Regions from separate parts of the Bradyrhizobium sp. HKCCYLRH3099 genome, predicted to be linked through region 3. Evidence: predicted binding sites of a transcription regulator. Region 3 holds the regulator's gene; each other region holds the start of a gene.
What was found. Region 3 encodes LexA, which represses DNA repair genes until DNA is damaged. Its sites were predicted from a motif close to TGTTCNNNNTGTGTTCNG; they were not measured.
Positions count from the first base shown of each region.

Region 1: the regulator LexA is predicted to act here: its motif matches at 917-934, upstream of recA (recombinase RecA).
Region 2: the regulator LexA is predicted to act here: its motif matches at 2,196-2,213, upstream of ACQR1Y_RS11255 (single-stranded DNA-binding protein).
Region 4: the regulator LexA is predicted to act here: its motif matches at 3,165-3,182, upstream of ACQR1Y_RS25600 (PA0069 family radical SAM protein).

Region 1 is NZ_JBNPTW010000027.1:79,803-85,058, reverse strand. It holds gene recA (recombinase RecA) at 1-825, opposite strand, end outside; gene ACQR1Y_RS33190 (ADP-ribosylation/crystallin J1) at 1,284-1,637, shown strand; gene ACQR1Y_RS33185 (DUF6894 family protein) at 2,627-2,860, shown strand; gene ACQR1Y_RS33180 (hypothetical protein) at 3,027-3,200, shown strand; gene ACQR1Y_RS33175 (hypothetical protein) at 3,220-3,450, opposite strand; gene ACQR1Y_RS33170 (hypothetical protein) at 3,546-3,839, opposite strand; gene ACQR1Y_RS33165 (PaaI family thioesterase) at 4,104-4,544, shown strand; gene ACQR1Y_RS33160 (PilZ domain-containing protein) at 4,696-4,947, shown strand; gene ACQR1Y_RS33155 (pyrroloquinoline quinone-dependent dehydrogenase) at 4,960-5,256, opposite strand, start outside.
Region 2 is NZ_JBNPTW010000004.1:110,773-116,028, reverse strand. It holds gene gyrA (DNA gyrase subunit A) at 1-1,330, opposite strand, end outside; gene ACQR1Y_RS11255 (single-stranded DNA-binding protein) at 1,540-2,034, opposite strand; gene ACQR1Y_RS11250 (outer membrane protein) at 2,508-3,266, shown strand; gene ACQR1Y_RS11245 (outer membrane protein) at 3,460-4,215, shown strand; gene ACQR1Y_RS11240 (outer membrane protein) at 4,467-5,252, shown strand.
Region 3 is NZ_JBNPTW010000030.1:1,700-6,955, forward strand. It holds gene ACQR1Y_RS33995 (hypothetical protein) at 1-368, shown strand, start outside; gene ACQR1Y_RS34000 (alpha/beta fold hydrolase) at 370-1,179, shown strand; gene ACQR1Y_RS34005 (molybdopterin molybdotransferase MoeA) at 1,298-2,509, shown strand; gene lexA (transcriptional repressor LexA) at 2,717-3,418, shown strand; gene ACQR1Y_RS34015 (hypothetical protein) at 3,700-4,137, shown strand; gene ACQR1Y_RS34020 (ComEC/Rec2 family competence protein) at 4,698-5,256, opposite strand, start outside.
Region 4 is NZ_JBNPTW010000016.1:38,654-43,909, forward strand. It holds gene ACQR1Y_RS25590 (glycosyltransferase family 39 protein) at 1-809, opposite strand, end outside; gene ACQR1Y_RS25595 (ribonuclease HII) at 1,035-1,874, opposite strand; gene ACQR1Y_RS25600 (PA0069 family radical SAM protein) at 1,961-3,154, opposite strand; gene ACQR1Y_RS25605 (phosphoketolase family protein) at 3,346-5,256, shown strand, end outside.

The DNA.
Region 1 (5,256 bases), on a different contig from region 3:
ATACATGATGTCGAACTCGACCTGTTTGAACGGCGGCGCCAACTTATTCTTGACGACCTTGACGCGTGTAGAGTTTCCGATCACCTCGTCGCGCTCCTTGATCGCGCCGATGCGGCGGATGTCGAGGCGTACCGAGGCATAGAATTTCAGCGCATTGCCGCCGGTCGTGGTTTCGGGCGAGCCGTACATCACACCAATCTTCATGCGGATCTGGTTGATGAAGATCACCATCGTGTTGGACTTGTTGATCGAGGCCGTCAGCTTGCGCAGCGCCTGACTCATCAGGCGCGCCTGCAGGCCAGGTAGCGACTCGCCCATCTCGCCCTCGAGCTCGGCCTTCGGCACCAGCGCCGCCACGGAGTCGACGACCAGCACGTCGACCGCCCCCGACCGCACCAGGGTGTCGCAGATCTCCAGGGCCTGCTCGCCCGTATCCGGCTGCGAGATCAGCAGCTCGTCGATATTCACGCCCAGCTTGCGCGCATAGACCGGATCGAGCGCATGCTCGGCGTCGATGAAGGCGCAGATGCCGCCCTTCTTCTGCGCCTCCGCCACCGTGTGCAGCGCCAGCGTCGTCTTGCCCGAGGATTCCGGCCCGTAGATCTCGACGATACGTCCCTTCGGCAGGCCGCCGATGCCGAGCGCGATATCGAGCCCGAGGGAGCCGGTCGAGACCGTCTCGACATCCATCGAGCGGTCGTTCTTGCCCAGCTTCATCACCGAGCCCTTGCCGAACTGGCGTTCGATCTGGGACAGCGCAGCAGAGAGCGCCTTACTCTTATCCATGGAAGAACCTTCGACGATACGCAGGGCGGTGGCGGACATTGGCGCTCCTTATGGCGGGGATTCGCGGGATGGACAAACGGTTAACGAGGCCGGCCAGCAATCTTGAGATGAATGTACCCGATCTGTTCTTTGTTCGCAATATGTTCTTTCGCGCGTTTGCAGCCGTTCACAGCTTCCGCCAGAGGCAGCCCACATTGCCGCAGGAAAAAGTGGCTCAGCTCAAGAGCCGAGCCATGCGCAGCAAACGCGCCGCCAGGCAGCCATCCGGCACGCAGCGAGCTCACGATCGGGCACCAGCCTAGCCACGCGCGAACCGGCAGAGCACGCGCCAAGGAGGCCCTGACCACAACCAGACCGTGTTCCGGCACGCGGGAGCTGGACTGCGACAACACGCGCCTTGATGATGAGTTTGGAGATGGCGCCAGACACTTGCGCCGCCTGCCAGGTTCTGCCCTATCGTGGGGCATCTGCTCGCTCCTCGGACAGCTTCGAGCCGCATGACCATCTCCCCCGACACCATCACGCTGTGGCGCCCTGTCGGCCCCAAGGAACTTGCCTTGATCGAGGCGTCGGGCATGCGCGCGTTTCCGCCGCGGCTGCCGGAGCAACCCATCTTCTATCCGGTACTGACCGAGGACTACGCGGTGAAGATCGCGCGTGACTGGAACGTGCCCGCCAGCGGCAGCGGCCATGTTGTACGCTTCGACGTGCTGCGGGAGTTCATCGATCGCTATCCGGTGCAGCAGGCCGGTGGACGCGATCATCTCGAGTATTGGATTCCGAGCGAGGAGCTCGATGACTTCAACGCAGCCATCGTCGGCGCCATCACGCTCGTCAGAACATTTCCCTGAAACTATCAACTTCCTACACGCGTGCGCAGATCGCACATCCGTGGTTCTCCTGAGGGGAACGAAGTTCCATCGCCTCTTCTGCTTTTGTTCGGCTCATCTCGCAGGCAAACGCACGTCCAGAATGCAATTGACGGCGTGCACGGCGGCCGAAGCGCTTATGTGCGATGAGTTCCCATCGTCGTCGCCGCTGCAACTCCGCGGGCCTGCGACATCAAGACGGCGAGGACGTCCGCCGCTCGCACGTTCCCGAAGATGCCGCATGCGGCGCTCGTCTTATGTAGGTGATCGACCTCACTGATCCCTTGGTGCTCCCGAGATATTCAAGCAACCACCATTGTCATAAACTTGGGGTTGCGTTATAGCGTTCAGGTTGTCGGATCGTCGGAGCAAATTTTCACCAGCCCCGAATTTGTTTGTTCGTTTCGATAATGGTCGGAGCACATCCATCGGCGATGTGCTGCGGACCTGCCGCCTGCAACATCATTCCTTTGCAGGCGCCGTCACCGTAGGCGCAGGCCCTGAAACCATCAGCGCTGAAAGAAAGCCCCGGACGATGTCCGGGGCTTTTGACGTGATGCTCTGTGTCCCAAGAACATCTTGTCCGCAGCGACTGCGGCGCGCGCATGTCGATGCGACGAGCACACGACGCTGAGCGAGCGGCGATACAACCCTTGATTTGCCGCAAGGCGGGCAACCAGGTCGCGCGCTAAGATGAGCTGTCATTGCCGAACTGCCCTCGCCGGGAAGCTACGACGTTGACGCCGAGCCTCGGACCGCGGCGGTCCGAGGCTCTTTGCTCGCCTTCGGCTGCCGCTGGCGGCAGGTGGCCCGACTGTACAGCCTCGCTGCCCGTCCGGGTTGCGGCCGGGCCTCGGCCGGCCGTCCACCGTATTCTACCGGAATTGATCCAGGAGGGTTTTGCGCTTGAACTTGCGGTGCGTACATCAAACCCAGCGGCCTGGGGCGGTCAGGGCTCACCGGTTTTGGCAATGCCGCTCTATTTCTTTCGTATCCGCAATGGCCACTTCTCCGGCGCGTCCGAGTATGGGACAGAATGCGCCGATCGCAATGCAGCCTGGAAAGAGATGACCACGGTCTGCGCCGATATGGCCAGCAGCATCTCGCGCAAGCTCGCCGAAAACTCCGAGTGGCAGATGGAACTGCTCGATGAGACGCGACAGCCGGTGTTTCGGATCCGGATCGTCGCCGAGTCGCTCGATTAGGTCGTTCGGCGGGAGGCTTTTGCGCCGGGCGTGACACCTTGGAAGAGCTCCTCCGGAGCAGCGCAATTGAGGATTGCGCCGCGCCTCGCGGCGGGCTGTGATTTCCCGCGTGGTCTTGATTCAGATCAAATTGCCTGCCCCGGTCCTGGCAGAAGCTTGAATCTGTATGGGTAATCTGATCTTCAAATGTCCACGGACCGGGATGAACGTGCAGCATTGGCTGGAAGAGCCGAGGCCGGGCGATCCCACGAGCGCGTATGAGACCGTGGTCTGCAAGGCCTGTACGCGGCTTCACTTCATCAATCGCGATACCCGCAAGCTGCTCGGCGAAAAGGAATGACGCGCTGAGCCTTGGCGGTTCAGTCGGCGCTCGGCAGCCGCCGCATGGTGAACTCGATCGCCCCATCGGGAAGCTCGCGCCAGCTTTCGACGGCGCTCATGTACCCCGCCTTCGGGTACCGGGTCAGATAGTCGCGCGCCTTGGCGCGCGCCTCTTCCCGCGGCAGCGTGAAGGTGTCGCGCACATAGCCGTCGCCTCTTTGGCGCCGGGCTGCCATCCGGCTGGCAAGGTCCCGCGGGCGCAACCCCATCGACGAACTCCTCGGCGTTGCCACCCCGTCAATATAGACGAGGCGGCACGGAATCCGAGTCCGATGGTCCCGATTCGAAGTGCTAGGCTCCTGGCCTAGTTGGTGGTGGCGCCGGTCTTTGGCTTCTTGGCTGCCGTGGTCTTCACCGGCGGCGCCTTCGGCGGTTCCGCGGTGCGGACATTGCCCCAAGGATCCGCGGCGGACTTGGCGTCCGGAATCTTGCGCATCGTCTCCCTGTAGGCCTTGTCGCGCGCCGCTTCGGCCTCCTTTTCCTCGGGGGTCTTGGAGGGGGCGTCGGCCAGCAGATTGATATTGGGCATCTGCGCCACTGCGGGAACGGCCCAGCCGGTCAGCAAGGCGACCGTCATCGTCACGATCAGCTTCTTCATTGATTACTCCCCGGTATCGGGCCGCCTTATACCATCGCTCCACGGCGAGCCAAGGGCGGGCCACTCCCGCCGGGTCGGGCGCCATGTCGCACGATCGGCGTGCCGCCTGACCTCGCGCATGCGCCGCCTGTCCCCCGGCGCGCATTCATCATAGGTTCGCAACTCCGGCCTTTTCAAGCCGCCGGCCTGTCGCACGATGACCCGCGCCGCTGCGCGAACAGCAGGCCGGCCAGAACATGAATCAAAAGATGGAGGAGCCTGCCCGTGCCGAGCGATGCCCCGACCTTCACCATCGATGCGGCGCGCCGCATCCTCGATGACGTGTTCGCCCCCTGGATCAAGGATCTCGACCTTCGCGTCGAAGACATTGCGCCTTCTGCTCAGGGCGAGGCCGGGGCCATCCTGCGCCTGCCGTTTTCGCCACGGCTCTGCCGCGACAACGGCGTCGTGTGCGGCCAGGCACTGATGGCCTTCGCCGACACCGCGATGGTGATTGCGATGGTGACGGCGAGCGGCGGCTACCGGCCGATGACCACCGTCGATCAGACCACGCATTTCATGCGCGCGGCGGCGTCCTCCGACGTGCTGGCGGATGCGCGCGTTGTCCGCATGGGCCGCACCATGAGCTTCGGCCGGGTGACGCTGACCAGCGCCGGCGACGGCAAGCCTGTCGCGATGGTGTCGAGCGCCTTCGCGATGCTCTGAGCGCGGCTTCGGTGAATGCGGGGGTTAACAGAGCGTGAAAATGGCAGCTCTGGCCTCACGGATCGCATTCATTCCAACGAAACGCGGGCCTGATTTATTTTATCTGCTTTTGACGTGAAAGGTGACGGCATTCAGCACCGGGTTACAGGCCATGATCGAGACAGACAACAAACGCATCGCCCCCAGGCATCGTGTGCTCAAGCAGGGCAGGCTAGCGTTCGACGGTGGCGGCGCCGTGGACTGCATGGTCCGCAACATGTCGGACACCGGTGCGCGCGTGGAGGTGGTCAATCCGGTGGGCTTGCCCGGAGCCTTCACGCTGGTCATTCCGGCCGACAAGTTCACGCGGCGGTGTCACGCGGTCTGGAGCCACGACAAGCGGATCGGCGTCGCCTTCGATTGATGAATGCGCCGCCTACGCTTGGCGGCGCCGGCGCCAGCGCAACCATGCCAGCAGCAACGCCACCAGGACGACGAAACCTGCGCTGAGCGCACCGCCCGCAAACCTTCCGCCGGGACGATTGATCGTCCGCGACCACAGCGAGGGCGCTTCGCCGTCCCGCGCCAGGCGGAACGCCACGACCGCATCGCCCAATGAGGTGCCCGCCTCGGAATGGCCGCCGGCGGCGATCACGACATATTGCTCACCCTTCCATTGGTAGGTCATGGGATTCGCGACGCCAGGCGCCGGCAGGCGGCCCTGCCATAGCTC
Region 2 (5,256 bases), on a different contig from region 3:
TGATGCGGTGGCGCGGATCGTCGATCAGGGTGATCATTGCCGCCACGTCCTGCGCCGGCCAGTCGCGCGACATCAGGGTTTCGCGCGCGGTGTTGGGATCGGGCGAGGTTCTGATAACGCGGATGATCTCGTCGATATTGGCGACCGCAATGGCGAGGCCGACCAGGATGTGGGCGCGGTCGCGCGCCTTGTTGAGCAGGAACTTGGTCCGCCGCGTCACCACCTGTTCGCGGAACGCCACGAACACGGTCAGCAGATCCTTGAGGTTCATCGTCTGCGGACGACCACCATCGAGCGCCACCATGTTGGCGCCGAAATTGGTCTGCAGCGGCGTGAACTTGTAGAGCTGGTTCAGCACCACGTCCGGCACGGCGTCGCGCTTGAGCTCGACGACGACGCGGAAGCCGTCGCGGTCGGATTCGTCGCGCAGGTCCGAGATGCCCTCGATCTTCTTCTCGCGCACCAGCTCGGCGATGCGCTCGACCATCGAGGCCTTGTTGACCTGGTACGGGATCTCCGTGATCAGGATCGCCTCGCGATCCTTGCGGATGGTGTCGATCGTCACCTTGCCGCGCATCACGATCGAGCCGCGGCCGGTGTGATAGGCTGAGCGGATGCCGGCCCGGCCGAGGATGATGCCGCCGGTCGGGAAGTCCGGTCCGGGGATGATCTGGTTGAGCTCGTCGATCGACAGCGCCGGATTGTCGGTCAGCGCGATGCAGGCGTCGATGACCTCGCCGAGATTGTGCGGCGGGATGTTGGTCGCCATGCCCACGGCGATGCCGCCGGCGCCGTTGACGAGCAGGTTCGGAAACTTCGCCGGCAGCACCGACGGCTCGCGTTCCGAATTGTCGTAGTTCGGCTGGAAGTCGACGGTGTCCTTGTCGAGATCGTCGAGCAGCGACTGCGCGATCTTGGTCAGGCGCGATTCCGTGTAGCGCATCGCCGCCGGCATGTCGCCGTCGACCGAGCCGAAATTGCCCTGACCGTCGATCAGCGGCACGCGCATCGAGAAGTCCTGCGCCATGCGCACCAGCGCGTCATAGACCGACTGGTCGCCGTGCGGATGGTATTTACCGATGACGTCGCCGACGGTGCGCGCCGACTTGCGGTACGGCTTGTTCCACTCGAAGCCGTTCTCGTACATGCCGTAGAGGATGCGCCGGTGCACGGGCTTCAGGCCGTCGCGCGCATCGGGCAGCGCCCGCGCTACGATCACGCTCATCGCGTAATCGAGGTAGGAGCGCTTCATCTCATCGAGGATGGAGACGGGACGAATGTCGGAAGGTCCGCCCGGCTCGCCGGGCTTCTCATCTTCTTTATCGGACAAAGGGGATACCGGTCGGTTTTGACACGCGAAAATCGCTTGGAATCATATAGCGCATCGCGTCGCGGCAGGCCACCCCTCCACGTTCCCGCGCGAAGGTTTTTATAGCCGCATTTCCAGCGACTTAACGAGATCTTACGTTGCGGTCGACGGTGGCCGCGGGCGTCGCGCGCGGCCCGGCCGGAGCCGGGTTTCCCGCGCGCGTTTTCACCTCAGAACGGAATGTCGTCGTCCATGTCGCTGTTGCGGCTGGCGGCTGCCATCGGGCGGCGCGGCGCAGGCGCGGAGGATGGGCTGCTCATGCCGAAATCACCGCCGCCCGTGTCGTCGGCGAAGTTGCCCCCGCCTCCGCCGCCACGGCCACCGAGCATCGTCAAGGTCGAGTTGAAGCCCTGCAGCACCACCTCGGTCGAGTACTTCTCGACGCCGCTCTGGTCGGTCCATTTGCGGGTCTGCAGCGCGCCCTCGATGTACACCGTGGAGCCCTTCTTGAGATACTGCTCGGCGACCTTGCAGAGACCTTCGTTGAAGATCACCACCCGGTGCCACTCGGTCTTTTCCTTGCGCTCGCCGGTGTTCTTGTCGCGCCACGTCTCCGACGTCGCGATGCTCAGATTGGCGATCGGCCGCCCATCCTGCGTCCGCCGGATCTCGGGGTCCTTGCCCAGATTTCCGACCAGAATCACCTTGTTCACACTACCCGCCATCACACTCTCCCGCGGTTTTCAGATCACCGGGCCGGCTGTGGCCCACCGGCCTCTCGGCCCACGGTGGCTCACCCCTTCCTCTCGCGGCGGACCCTATACGGTTGCCGCGCCGGCCACCTGCCTTCTCGTCGCTTATCCACATATAGCAGGCCAGCGCCGATTGTTCCAGTTTTGTTCGCGCGACTGTGTATGCAACCATGCGTGGAGTTCCATGGAACCCGATGGAACCGGACGGCCGAGAAATGGAACCCTGAAAAGTTCCCGTGAATGGTCAAAAATTCTTTAACTTACATAAACTTAGATCGCCTCACTTCCTCCCCTCCTGTGGCTTTTGGGAGACGGTATTGGGGGTTGAATCGCGTATATTTTCGGATGGATTGAGGCCGCATCCGCGGTCGCACCCACTCACAGAATGTGCGCCTCCGGGGACCCTGTGGAGACGCCAAAGCGGGAGACTTGGGATGAACCTTGGGATGAAACGAATTTTTCTTGGAGCAGTCAGCTTGATGGTGTTGGGGTCGCTGACCCCCGCGAGCGCCGCTGATCTCGCCGCCCGCCCCTACACGAAGGCGCCGATGGCCGCGCCCGCGCCGCTCCCGACCTGGACCGGCTTCTATCTCGGTGTGCAGGGCGGCGGCGGCTGGGGCCGCAGCGACGAGACCTACTTCGGTGGACCGAACGTCGTCGGCTTCACCCCGACGCAGCGTTACGACTTCAACGGCGGCTTCGTCGGCGGCGTGGTCGGCTACAATTGGCAGGTCGACAACATCGTGTTCGGCCTCGAAGGCGACTACCACTGGGCCGACATCAACGGCCGTTCGGCCGAGATCAACGCCGGCTTCGGCGATTCCTACTTCACGCACCTGCGCGGCTTCGGCGACATCAAGGGCCGTCTCGGCTGGGCTGCAGGCCCCGCTTTGCTCTTCGTCAGCGGCGGTGCCTCGGTCGGAGACTTCCAGCATCGCTACGACCGTGGCCTGCTCGGACCGGCGTTCGGCGGCTCCGTCAACGATTGGCGTTGGGGTTGGACCGTCGGCGCTGGCGCCGAGTACATGTTCGCGGCGAACTGGTCGGCCAAGGTCGAGTACAATTACATCGACTTCGGCCGCAGCACGCTGCAGTACAACAACCCGCCGGTCGCCGCCAACCGCTCGGAGTGGAACGACACCATCCACACCGTCAAGGCTGGCATCTCCTATCACTTCGGCGGCCCGGCCCTGTCGCGCTACTGATCGCAACCTGAACTTGAATTTGTCGAAAGGCCGGCCTCGCGCCGGCCTTTTTTTGTGTGCTGGTCCCGACACTTGCTAGCCGGCTGTGTCGTTTGGGTGACGGCTTTTTCCGGTCAGAGGGGCTATCAAGGCGTCGCGGGTGGGCGTTGGTGAGAGCGTGCGTGCGGGCGTCGGACTAGGTTTGGGGAATGCGATGAGAAGTCTGTTGCTGGGGGCGACAACTTCGCTGGCGCTGGGGCTTGCGCCGGCCATCGCTGCCGACTTGCCCGCGCGCACCTTCACCAAGGCGCCTGCGATGATCGCTGCGATCTATGATTGGAGCGGCTTCTACGTCGGCCTCAATGCCGGCGGCGGCTTCGCCCGCACCTGCTGGACCAACAACGTCACCTTCGGCGGCGTGGCCGCCACCAACGCGGAGGGTTGCCACGACGCGACCGGAGCATTGGCCGGTGGCCAGATCGGCTATCGCTGGCAGGCAGGCGGCTGGGTGTTCGGGGTCGAGGCCCAGGGCAATTGGGCCAACCTCAAGGGCAGCAATGTCAGCCAGCTCGCCCCGGCCGTGACCAACCAGACCAAGATCAACGGCATCGGCGTGTTCACCGGCCAGATCGGCTACACCTGGAACAACGTGCTCTGGTACGTGAAGGGCGGCGCCGCGGTCGCGGGTGAGAAGTACAACGGCCTGGGCACCGCCACCGGTGCGCTGATCGACCAGTCCAGCGCCACGCGCTGGGGCGCGGCCGTCGGCACCGGCGTCGAGGTCGGCTTCGCCAAGAACTGGTCGGTGGCTGCCGAATACGAGCACCTGTTCATGGGCAACCGCACCCTCGGCTTCTCGGGAGTCCCCGGCGGCGCGCCGAGCCGGACCGACCAGGTCGGCCAGGACGTCGACATGGCCACGGTGCGCGTCAACTATCGCTGGGGCGGCCCGGTCGTCTCCAAGCACTGAGCGCCTGAGTACACAGCCTATTGACAAGCCGGGAGACCCGTCTCTGGCGGGCACGGCGGTTGCCGTCGGCGCGAGGGCATGAAGACATTTTTAATCAACTTTTAAGCATCTGCGTCAGATCCGTGGCGCCAACGCCCGCGGTCACAACTTTTAGAAAACAGTCTTCCCTACAACCAGCCCCAGGCCACGTCCGCGTGGATCCGGATCGGAGGGATCCGGCGCAAGGGATGATTTGGACTGGGGAGAGACACATGCAAAAGACGACCTTGATCTTGACCGCCAGCGCTGTCGCGCTTGGCGTGGCACACGCCTCGGCTGCCGACTTCGCGGCCCGCACCTACAACAAGGCCCCGCCGCCGGCCTATGTGACGCCGCTGCCGAGCTGGGCCGGCTTCTATCTCGGCATCAATGGCGGCGCCGATTGGAGCCGCAACTGCTGGACCCTGAACAACGTCGCTGGCGTGCCGGTGGTCCCGACGCAGTCGGAAGGCTGCCACAGCGCGACCAGCGGCCTGATCGGCGGCCAGGTCGGCTACCGCTGGCAGGCGGCGAACTGGGTGTTCGGCGTGGAAGCTCAGGGCGACTGGACCGACCTCAAGAAATCCAACGCCAGCACCGCTGCACTCGCCGCCGGCGTGACCAACACCACCAAGACCGACGCCATCGGCCTGTTCACCGGCCAGGTCGGCTACGCCTGGGGCAACGTGCTCTGGTACGTGAAGGGCGGCGCCGCCGTGGCCCATAACAAATACACCGGCACGGCGAACACGGCCCTGATCGTCCCCGTGGGCACGCAGCTCGACTCCGCCAGCGAGACCCGCTGGGGCGGCACCGTCGGCACCGGCGTCGAGTTCGGCTTCGCGCCGAACTGGTCGGTCGCGGTCGAGTACGATCATCTGTTCATGGGGTCGCGCGACATCAACTTCCCCGCCACGGCGACGGTGGCGGCGCGGACCGATACGATCAAGCAGGACATCGACATGGCCACGGTGCGTGTGAACTATCGATTCGGCGGTCCGGCGAGCACCCGCTACTGAGGCA
Region 3 (5,256 bases):
ATGCGTTCAAGCAATGCGCGCGAGCGAAGGGCTTCTCCGAGCTCTACGCGCCGGTGCGGCCGAACCAGAAGCATTTGCAACCGCGAATCCCGATGCACGCGTATCTCGATGAGCGCCGCGCCGACGGCCAGCTCGCCGATTCCTGGCTGCGCACGCACCTCGCGATCGGTGGCGAGATCGTCAAGATTGCGCCGTGCTCGATGACTATTGTCGGCACGCTTGCAGAGTGGTCACAATGGACGGGCGTGCCATTCGATCATTCAGGCGAGGTCGAGATCCCCGGCGCGCTGGTGCCCGTGCTCACATCGGTCGAGCAAGATTACGCCGTCTACGTCGAACCCAACGTGTGGATCAGGCATCCGGTGTGATATGAACTCACTTCGTCGAATTATTTCCGGCCGTGCAAAACTCGCGACGTTGGTTGCCGGCCGAGGCGAGCCCGTCGTCTTCCTGCATGCAGCGGTGTTCGACCACACCATGTGGCTTGCGCAGATCGACGACATCGCAGCCACCCACACGGCGATCGCCTACGATCGCCGCGGCTTCGGAGAGACGGTGGCAGAGATCGAAGACCATTCACCGGTTGCCGACTTGCTCGCGGTGATCGATGCGCTCGCGCCGGGCCGGCAGGCGACGCTTGTCGCCTGTTCGCAAGGCGGAAAGATCGCGCTCGACTTCGCGCTGGCGCAGCCGTCGCGGACACGTGCCCTCGTTCTGATCGCGCCATCGATCAGCGGAGCGCCAGAGCCGGTCTACCCACCGGCCATCACGGCGCTGCTGCGCGATGTCGCCGCAGCAGAGGCGGCACGCGATTGGGACCGCGTCAGCATGCTCAAGGCGCATCTCTGGCTCGACGGTCCGCTCGCACCTGATGGGCGCGTATCGGGCGAGTTGCGCGACATGTTTCTGCAGAAGAACGCCGCCGCGCTGCGCGCAGCGCCGGTGGGCGCAAGTCTCGACGTGACACCTGCCTTCCCGCGCCTCGGCGAGATCACCGCGCCGGCGCTCGTGATCTGGGGCGACCTCGACTTTCCTCATATCAAGGAGCGAAGCCGATTGCTTGCTGCGACGATGCCGAACGCGGCCGGTCACGGGATCACCGGTGTTGCGCATCTGCCGAGCCTCGAACAGCCCGCGGAGGTCACCGGACTGATCACGAGGTTTCTCGCCACATTGTGAGAGCGCCCCGCGCGAGGCTGCTCCCCAAGGCACCGGTCGGATTGGCCCCTTGGCCCCGCCCTGCGCGTTCGGTTAGAACGCGACTCCCTCGACTCGTCCGCCTTCCAAAGGAACTCTGATGGCCTTGATGCCGGTGTCCGATGCGTTGTCCGCGGTGCTTGCCGGCGCCGAGCCGCTGACTGAGGAGATGGTCGGGCTGGACGAGGCATTCCACCGCATCCTGGCGCGCGACCTGGCGGCACTGCGGACGCAGCCGCCGGAGGCGATGTCGGCGATGGACGGCTACGCGCTGCGGGCGGCCGATGCCGACAGGCCGGGCGCCAAGCTCAAGGTGATCGGCGAGGTCGCGGCCGGGCGGCCGTTCGATCGCGTGGTCGGCCCTGGCGAGGCGGCGCGCATCTTCACCGGCGGCGTCGTGCCGGAGGGCGCCGATGCGGTCGTCATCCAGGAGGATACGACCGCGGAGGGCGGCCATGTCGTCCTCAACGAGGCGGCCATCAAGGGCCGGCACATCCGCCCCGCGGGCGTCGACTTCCACCAGGGCATGGTGCTGCTGAAGGCCGGACGCCGGCTCAGCGACCGCGACCTGTCGCTGGCGGCCAGCATGAATCATCCGGCGCTGCCGGTGCGGCGGCGGCCCAAGGTGGCGCTGCTCGCGACCGGCGACGAACTGGTGATGCCGGGCTCCGAGCCCGGTCCCGGCCAGATCGTCTACTCCAACGGCTATGCGCTGCGGGCGCTGGTGCGTAGCGAGGGTGCCGAGCCGATTGATCTCGGCATCGCCGTCGACACGATGGAGGCCACCGTGGCCGGCATCCGCCGGGCACGCGAGTCCGGCGCAAATATCTTGATCACCACCGGCGGCGCCTCGGTCGGCGACCATGATCTGGTCAAGCAGGCCCTGGAGGCCGAGGGCGTCGAGATGGCGTTCTGGAAGATCGCGATGCGGCCGGGCAAGCCGATGATGCACGGCCGGCTCGGCGGCATGAGGGTGATCGGCCTGCCGGGCAACCCGGTGTCGTCCTATGTCTGCGCCATCCTGTTCCTGGTGCCGCTGATTCGTGCCCTGCTCGGGCGCGAGGAGGTCGCGCCGCCGCGCGAGACCGCCCTGCTCGGCCGCGAACTCGGGCCGAACGACTCACGCGAGGACTATCTGCGCGCGCAGTTGGAAGAGCGCCCCGACGGCACGCTGATCGCCACGCCGGTGAACCAGCAGGATTCGTCTCTGCTCGGGAATCTCGCGCTTTCGCAGGCGCTGGTGATCCGTCCGGCCTTCGCGCCGAAGGCTCCCGCAGGCAGCCCTTGCGAGATCCTGCGCCTGCCCAGGTGAGGCGTCGGTGGGTGGGCTTCCTCCGGTAAAGCTCGGTCCATTCATCATATTTTTAGGATTGCAGAACACACATCGAACAGATAGTGTCCGTTCATGATTTGTTTTTAGTATGTTGCGGGTGACGTGAATGACAGTCGTCCAGTTGGGCTCTGGGACGCAAGAGCTCTTGAGAACTTCGGACGACAACCAACCGGGGACCAGGTCGAGATGCTGACGCGCAAACAGTACGAACTTCTGCGGTTCATCAACGAACGGCTCAAGGAAGCCGGCGTGCCGCCGTCCTTCGACGAGATGAAGGATGCGCTCGACCTGCGCTCCAAGTCCGGCATCCATCGGCTGATTACAGCTCTCGAAGAGCGCGGCTTCATCCGCCGGCTGCCCAATCGCGCCCGCGCGATCGAGGTGATCAAGCTGCCCGAGCTCTCGCAGGCCGCCAACAACCGGCGCGGCGGATTCACGCCGTCGGTGATCGAGGGCAATCTCGGCAAGGTGCGCACCTCGACGCCGGCGCTCGACGATGGCGAGCGTCCCGTCGCGGTGCCGGTGATGGGCCGGATTGCCGCGGGTACGCCGATCGAGGCGCTGCAGACGCGCAGCCACACCATCAGCGTGCCGGCCGACATGCTCGGCAATGGCGAGCACTACGCGCTCGAAGTCCGCGGCGATTCGATGGTCGACGCCGGCATCCTCGACGGCGACATGGCGCTGATCCAGCGCAACGAGTCCGCTGACACCGGCGACATCGTCGTGGCGCTGATCGACGACGAGGAAGCGACGTTGAAGCGCTTCCGCCGCCGCGGCGCGTCGATCGCCCTGGAGCCGGCCAACACGGCGTATGAGGTGCGCATCCTGCCGCCCAACCGGGTGAAGATCCAGGGCAAGCTGGTCGGGCTGTACCGGAAGTACTGAGTCCCGGCTTCTGCGAGGCCGCCGGATCTGCCCAGCAGATCGGCGGTGTGAGCCGCCCGGACTCGCGGTCGCCTATTTATGAGTCAGTTGAGAATGCACATCATGATGTGCAGCGCGGCACACTCAAACGCTTGTGATCGGCAGCGCCCGCGCGCACTGCAGATCAGCGCAGAATTGCCGCGAAGCGCGCGCTAACATTGCTCCCGATGTCCACTCTGATAGAGGCCTGCGCCTGTCCGGGGGGAGCGTGGGTCAGCTATCTCTGAACGAGGAGCGATCCGATGTGTGACTACAGCCTCCATGCCGTTGCCTCCCGTCCCGCCAAAGTCGGCGAGACGCTGATCTCGACGACGTTCCGCGGCACCGCGACCCGCGGCTTCGCCTTGGAAAGCGAGCCGACCGTCGCGGTCTGCATGCTGCCCGGCACCGAGCTCGCCTTTGCCGAGGACGTCCGCTACGACAGCCGCTGGCTGTGGACCCGCACGATCCGCGAGCGGGTCGCCAAGTTCAACACCATCGAGAAGCACATTCCCGACCGCCATCACGACGCGATCGAGTTCGCGGATGGACGCCACGTGCTGGTGACTCAGCTCTGCGAAGGCCAGCGCGTCACCGTGCTGCAATTGCCGGTCAGCAAGCAGCCCGGCGAGCGTCGTGACATCGCGGAAGACGCGCCGGCACAGCAGCCGACGCCCATCCGCCGCATCAGCATCACCTGACCGGCCGGCATCAGCTAGGTCACGCGACGAGCGGATCGCATCCGCATTCGTCGTTCCGGATCGCACGCGACACTGCAACCGTCGGACGGCTCTCAGCCAGCTCTGACGATTGCGGTGGCGTTGGCGTCTGTGAATCGTGGAATGGCCTATCCTAAAGACCGCACTGGCCATGATGTGCTTCTACAGAATCGCATCTGGCGGCCCTGCGCTCGTTCACCCTCCCCTGGAGGGGGAGGGTCGGCTCATAGGCGCATAGCGCGTATGAGCCGGGGTGGGGTGATCTCTCCACTTGCACCAGCGCCCGCGGCTTCACCCCACCCCGCTCGCCCGCTTCGCGCGCGATCGACCCTCCCCCTGCAGGGGAGGTTGAGACCGATGTCGCGGTGCCTTGCCAGCGTCATCATAGGCAGTCGACGACTGTCGCGCAGAGCAGCCGGCGAAACTTTGTCCCAATCGTCAATGAGAGCATGATGGGCTCGATCGACTTCATGCTCTGGCTGTCCTGGTGCTCGCCTCCAGGACAGGGATTGGGCCGCTGCAGCGGTGGCGTGGGCGCCAGCCTAATCCTCACCACCCTGCTCCATCTCCGGCGGCGTCGCGTCCTGCGCGCGCGACGGTGACGCGCGCGGCGTCAGTCTAGCCTCGAACTCGCTGGCCTCGGCCGGCGCCGGCCACCACGGCCGGCCGGTGCCGTCGGCACGCGCCGGCGTAACGGCGAACCCCTTGCCGCTCTGCACGAGCATCAAGGCGCCCTGCTGCTGCAGGCGCGGACGGTCGATCACAGCGGCCTGGCAGGATTTTGGGGCGGAGCGCGCCGTCACCACCAGCGCAGCGCGGGCGCAATCGTCGGCGAGGGCGTCCGCGCGCAAGGTCAGCGCGACGATGCGGCCGTCGGCCATGGCGACCACGCAGCCTTGTTCGTCACAGGACACGCCGTCACTGAGTGACGACTCGGCAGGCAGCCGCGCGTCGGCGTCGGCCGCGAGCCATTCCTTGGTGACGAACACGTCCTTGCCGCTGCGCATCACATGCAGGCGTCCATCGCGGCCGCGGACGGCCACGGCACGCCCATCGCCGGAGACGAGAATGTCCGGCTGCGGCGTCACGACGGCCCAGGCC
Region 4 (5,256 bases), on a different contig from region 3:
CAGGAGGCATCGAGCACGACCAGCAGCAGCATCGCGGCGATCGCCAGCAGCAAGCCGCCGACGAGCGCAAGCCAGTGCCAGCCGCGCAGCGAGAGGTCCGCGAGCAGCGGCAAGGCCGGCAGGCCGACGCTGTCGGAGCGCAGCACGAAGATCAGGTAGGGCAGCGCCAGCGCCAGCACGACGAGCAGCGCGAACAAGGGATCGAACGAGCGCAGCACGCGGCGGCCCTGCGCGGTCGAGACCACGAAGCCGGCGAGCAGCAGCAACAGGAAGGCGGCCGCTGGCGTGGTCAGCAGCAGCAGCCCCGCCTCGATCGACCAGGCGAACCAGGCGTTGCGCCGGCCCTGCCCGAGAATCCGCCAGCTATGCAACAGCAGCAGCGCCCACAGCGGCCGTGCCAGCACCTCGGGACCGAATTCGAGCGTGGGCGCGCCGAACGCGGTGATGGTCATCGTGAGCAGCACCGCAAGCACGGCCTGCTGGCCGCCGACGATGGCACGCGCCAGGAGATAGATCACCCAGAGACTCAGCGCCGAACACGCCACGGCCAGCACATAGACGCCGAACAGATGGTTGCCGGCGATGCGGTAGGCGATGTCGGACAGCCAGAACGACAGCGGCGGTCCGAGATCGGTGCCGACCTGGTACTCGCGGCCGAAGGCGATGGCGGTGGCGAGCTGGCCGGGCGGGCTGCGGTAGAACAGCACGGCAAGGCCGAGCCACATCAGGGCCTGGCAGAGCACCACGATGACGACGACCAGCCGCGGTCTTGCGCGGATCAGTTCGACAACCAGGGACGTGAAACGCATGAACGGCTGGATCGCTTAGCTGGGATCGCTTTGAAGCTGGGATCGCTTGGGACGTCGGGGATGCCGGCAGGACCGCCCCTCATGCGCAGCAGCCTCGCTGTCCGACGCCCGCAATCGATACCGCACGACTGGGCGCACAACACCGCCCCCGCTGCGAGGAGTGACACTTCGTGCTGGCTGGCTGCCTCAAGCTTTAAGACCGTGGCGCGGTCGAGGCAACCGGCATCAGGTGCCAAGCGAGATTTCGGTGGACGTGACCAGCGTGATCTCCGCGAACAGATCCGGCTTGGGCTCGACCGCCAAAGGCTGATGCTTCTGCCGGGCCGCCACGACCGGGGCAAACAGGCTGCGATGATGCACCGAGGGGCCGAGCCGGTCCAAGGCGGCCAGATGCTCCGGCACGCCGTAGCCCTTGTGCTGCTCGAAGCCGTAACCGGGGCAATCCTGCGCCAGCGCGCACATCAGCCGGTCGCGCGTGACCTTGGCGACGATCGAGGCCGCCGCGATCGACATCACCAGCCCGTCGCCGCCGATCACCGCCTCGCAGTTGCAATCGACGTCGATACGGTCGCGGCCATCGACGAACACGTGCTTCGGCGCCTCCGGCAGCGCCTTCACCGCGCGCGACAGCGCCCACAGCGACGCGCGCAGAATGTTGTCGCGATCGATTCGCGACGGCGAGGCGAAGGCGACAGCAAAGGCCGATGTCTTGCAGATCTTGTCGAACAGGACTTCGCGCTGTTCGGCCGTCAGCCGCTTGGAATCATCGAGCCCCTTCGGGATGCGATTGGGATCGAGAATCACCGCCGCCGCCACCACGGGACCCGCGAGCGGACCGCGGCCGGCCTCGTCGCAGCCGGCGACCGGCCAGATGCCCTGCTTCAACAGCGCCCGCTCGCGCCGAAAGCTCGGCGGCGCCACCGCGATGACGCCCTTACCGAGCTTGCCGCCAGCGCTCGCCGCGCCTGTCTTGGCCGTGGCCTTCGCAGCGACGCTCTTCTTCGCAGCACCGGCCGCGTTCGCCCTGCCCGGCTTGTTCGCTTGGTCCCGAATCATGCGCCGCATCGTGCGGAACGGTCCAACGCAGCGCAACCGCAGCGGACCTCAATTCCCCGCTATTCCCATACGCGGGGTTCCCAATTGAGGTCGCCTCAGAACAGACTCAACTGCTGCCCGCCGCCCTTCGGCCGCACGAAATGATCCGTGGTCAGCTTGGTCCGCCGCTTGTTCAGGCCGAGCTTCTCGCACGCGATCTCGAAGCGGCGTCCGATCATCCAGGCCATCGGTCCCGTGCCCTTCATGCGCGTGCCCCATTGCGAGTCGTAGTCGCGGCCGCCGCGCATGTCGCGGATCAAGGTGAACACATGGCGATAGCGGTCCGGATAGTGCTCCAGCAGCCATTCGCGGAACAGGTCGCGCACCTCCAGCGGCAGCCGCAACAGAACATAGGCCGCTTCCTTGACGCCGGCATGAGCAGCGGCATCGAGGATGCGCTCGATCTCGCTGTCGTTGAGCGCCGGGATCACCGGCGCCACCATCACCGTGGTCGGGATGCCCGCCTTCGACAGCGCCTGCAAGGCCTCCAGCCGCTTCGACGGCGTCGAGGCCCGCGGCTCCATGGTGCGGGCCAGCTTCGGATCCAGCGTGGTCACTGATATCGCGACCTTTGCCAGATTCTTCTTGGCCATCCGCGCCAGAATGTCGGCATCACGCATCACCAGCGCCGACTTGGTGACGATTCCGACTGGATGGCCAACCTTTTCCAGCACCTCGAGGATGCCGCGCATGATCTTCCGCTCGCGCTCGATCGGCTGATACGGATCAGTGTTGGTGCCGATCGCGATCATCCGCGGCTCATAGCCGCTGGCGGCAAGCTCCTTCTCCAGCAGCGCCGGCGCGTCGGGCTTCACGAACAGCTTGGATTCGAAATCCAGCCCCGGCGACAGGCCGAGAAAGGCGTGGGTCGGGCGCGCGAAGCAGTAGACGCAGCCATGCTCGCAGCCGCGATACGGATTGATCGATCGGTCGAAGCCGATGTCAGGAGAATCGTTGCGCGTGATGACCTTGCGCGAGGTGTCGGTCGCGACCGTGGTCTTGAACGGCGGCAAGTCCTCGAGGCTCTGCCAACCATCGTCGAAGACAACACGCGCCTCCGCCTCGTAGCGGCCGCTCGCATTGGATTGGGCACCCCGGCCGCGGCGCCGGCCCCGTTCGATGGCGACCGCGAGTTCGGGAAAGTCCTTGTCAGGACCAGTCGTATCAGGACCAGACGAAGGCGCGCCCACCGGCTCGGAGGGCACCGGGACCGGCGGGCGCTTGAGGGCATGTGAAGATGCTCGGCTCATGGCCAAGACATAGCACAAAAAGAGAACATAACAAGATCAAAATTGAACAAGCTCGGAGGATCGGTTCTGAGCCTGCGCAAGGCCAGCCATCACATTCCCGTTCTATGCTGCGGCCGCGTTGGAACGGGACGGTGCGGCGTTACTCTCCTGTACTCTCCCGCAGGCGCGAAACGGACGGCAAGCGAGGTCCCATGCAGCTCAGTTCTCCCCAACCGACCCTTCCCGCTGACGATCTCGACCTGCTCGACCGCTATTGGCGGGCAGCCAACTATCTCTCGGTCGGCCAGATCTATCTGCTCGACAATCCGCTGCTGCGCGAGCCGCTGAAGCCGGAGCACATCAAACCGCGCCTGCTCGGCCATTGGGGCACCACGCCGGGTTTGAACTTCATCTACGCCCATCTCAACCGCGCCATCGTCGCCCAGGATCTCGACGTCCTCTATGTCTGCGGTCCCGGCCATGGCGGTCCCGGCATGGTCGCCAACACCTATCTCGAAGGCAGCTACAGCGAGATCTACCCCGATATCGGCCGTGACGCGGACGGCTTGCGAAAGCTGTTCCGGCAGTTCTCCTTTCCCGGCGGCATCCCGAGCCACGCGGCGCCGGAGACGCCGGGCTCGATCCACGAAGGCGGCGAACTCGGCTACGCGCTGGTTCACGCCTACGGCGCGGCGTTCGACAATCCCGATCTGATCGTCGCCTGCGTGATCGGCGATGGCGAGGCCGAGACCGGCCCGCTGGCGGCGTCCTGGCACTCGAACAAGTTTCTGAACCCGGCGCACGATGGCGCCGTGCTGCCGATCCTGCATCTCAACGGCTACAAGATCGCCAATCCCACCGTGCTCGGCCGCTTGGGCGATGCCGAGCTCAAATCCCTGTTCGAAGGCTATGGCTACGCGCCGTTGTTTGTCGAAGGCGACGAGCCCAAGGCGATGCACCGGCAGATGGCCGACGCGCTCGACGTCGCCCTCGCCAGCATCCGCTCGATCCAGCAGAACGCGCGCCAGCCGGATGCGGCGATCCAGCGGCCGCGCTGGCCGATGATCGTGCTGCGCAGCCCGAAGGGCTGGACCGGGCCTAGGGAAGTCGACGGCCTCAAGGTCGAGGGCTTCTGGCGCGCGCATCAGGTGCCGATCGCAAATCCGCGCGGCAAGCCGGAGCACCTCGCGCTGCTCGAAGCGTGGATGAGGAGCTACCAGCCGGAGACGCTGTTCGATACGAACGGCCGTCTCGTGCCGGAGTTGCAGGCTCTCGCGCCAAAGGGGACGCGGCGCATGGGCGCCAATCCGCATGCGAATGGCGGCTTGCTCAAGCGCGAGCTGAAGCTGCCGGATTATCGGGCCTTCGCGGTCGAGGTCACCTCACCCGGCGAGACCATCACCGAAGCCACGCGCGAACTCGGCAAGTTTCTGCGCGAGCTCGTGAGGCTGAACGCGGACACAAGGAACTTCCGCATCATGGGCCCGGACGAGACCGCCTCGAACCGGCTCGACGCGGTGTTCGACGTCACCGAGCGCGTCTGGATGGAAGGCATCGAGCCCTATGACGTCCATCTCGCCCATGACGGCCGGGTCATGGAGGTGTTGAGCGAACATCTCTGCCAGGGCTGGCTGGAGGGCTATCTGCTCACCGGCCGTCACGGCCTGTTCTCCTGCTACGAGGCCTTCATCCACATCGTGGATTCGATGTTCAACCAGCACGCCAAATGGCTGAAGGTCTCGCGCGAGCTGCCGTGGCGGCGTCCGATCGCGTCCCTGAACTATCTGCTGACGTCGCATGTCTGGCGGCAGGACCATAACGGGTTCAGCCACCAGGATCCCGGCTTCGTCGATCTCGTCGCCAACAAGAAGGCAGACATCGTCCGCATCTACTTTCCGCCGGACGCCAATACGCTGCTGTGGATCGCCGACCACTGCCTGCGGACCTATGACCGCATCAACGTCATCGTCGCCGGCAAGCAGCCCGCGCCGCAATTCCTGTCGATGCGGGAGGCCGCGGTTCATTGCGACGCCGGCATCGGCATCTGGTCATGGGCCGGCACCGAGCCGGCCGGCGAGGAGCCCGACGTGGTCATGGCCTGCGCGGGCGACGTCCCGACGCTG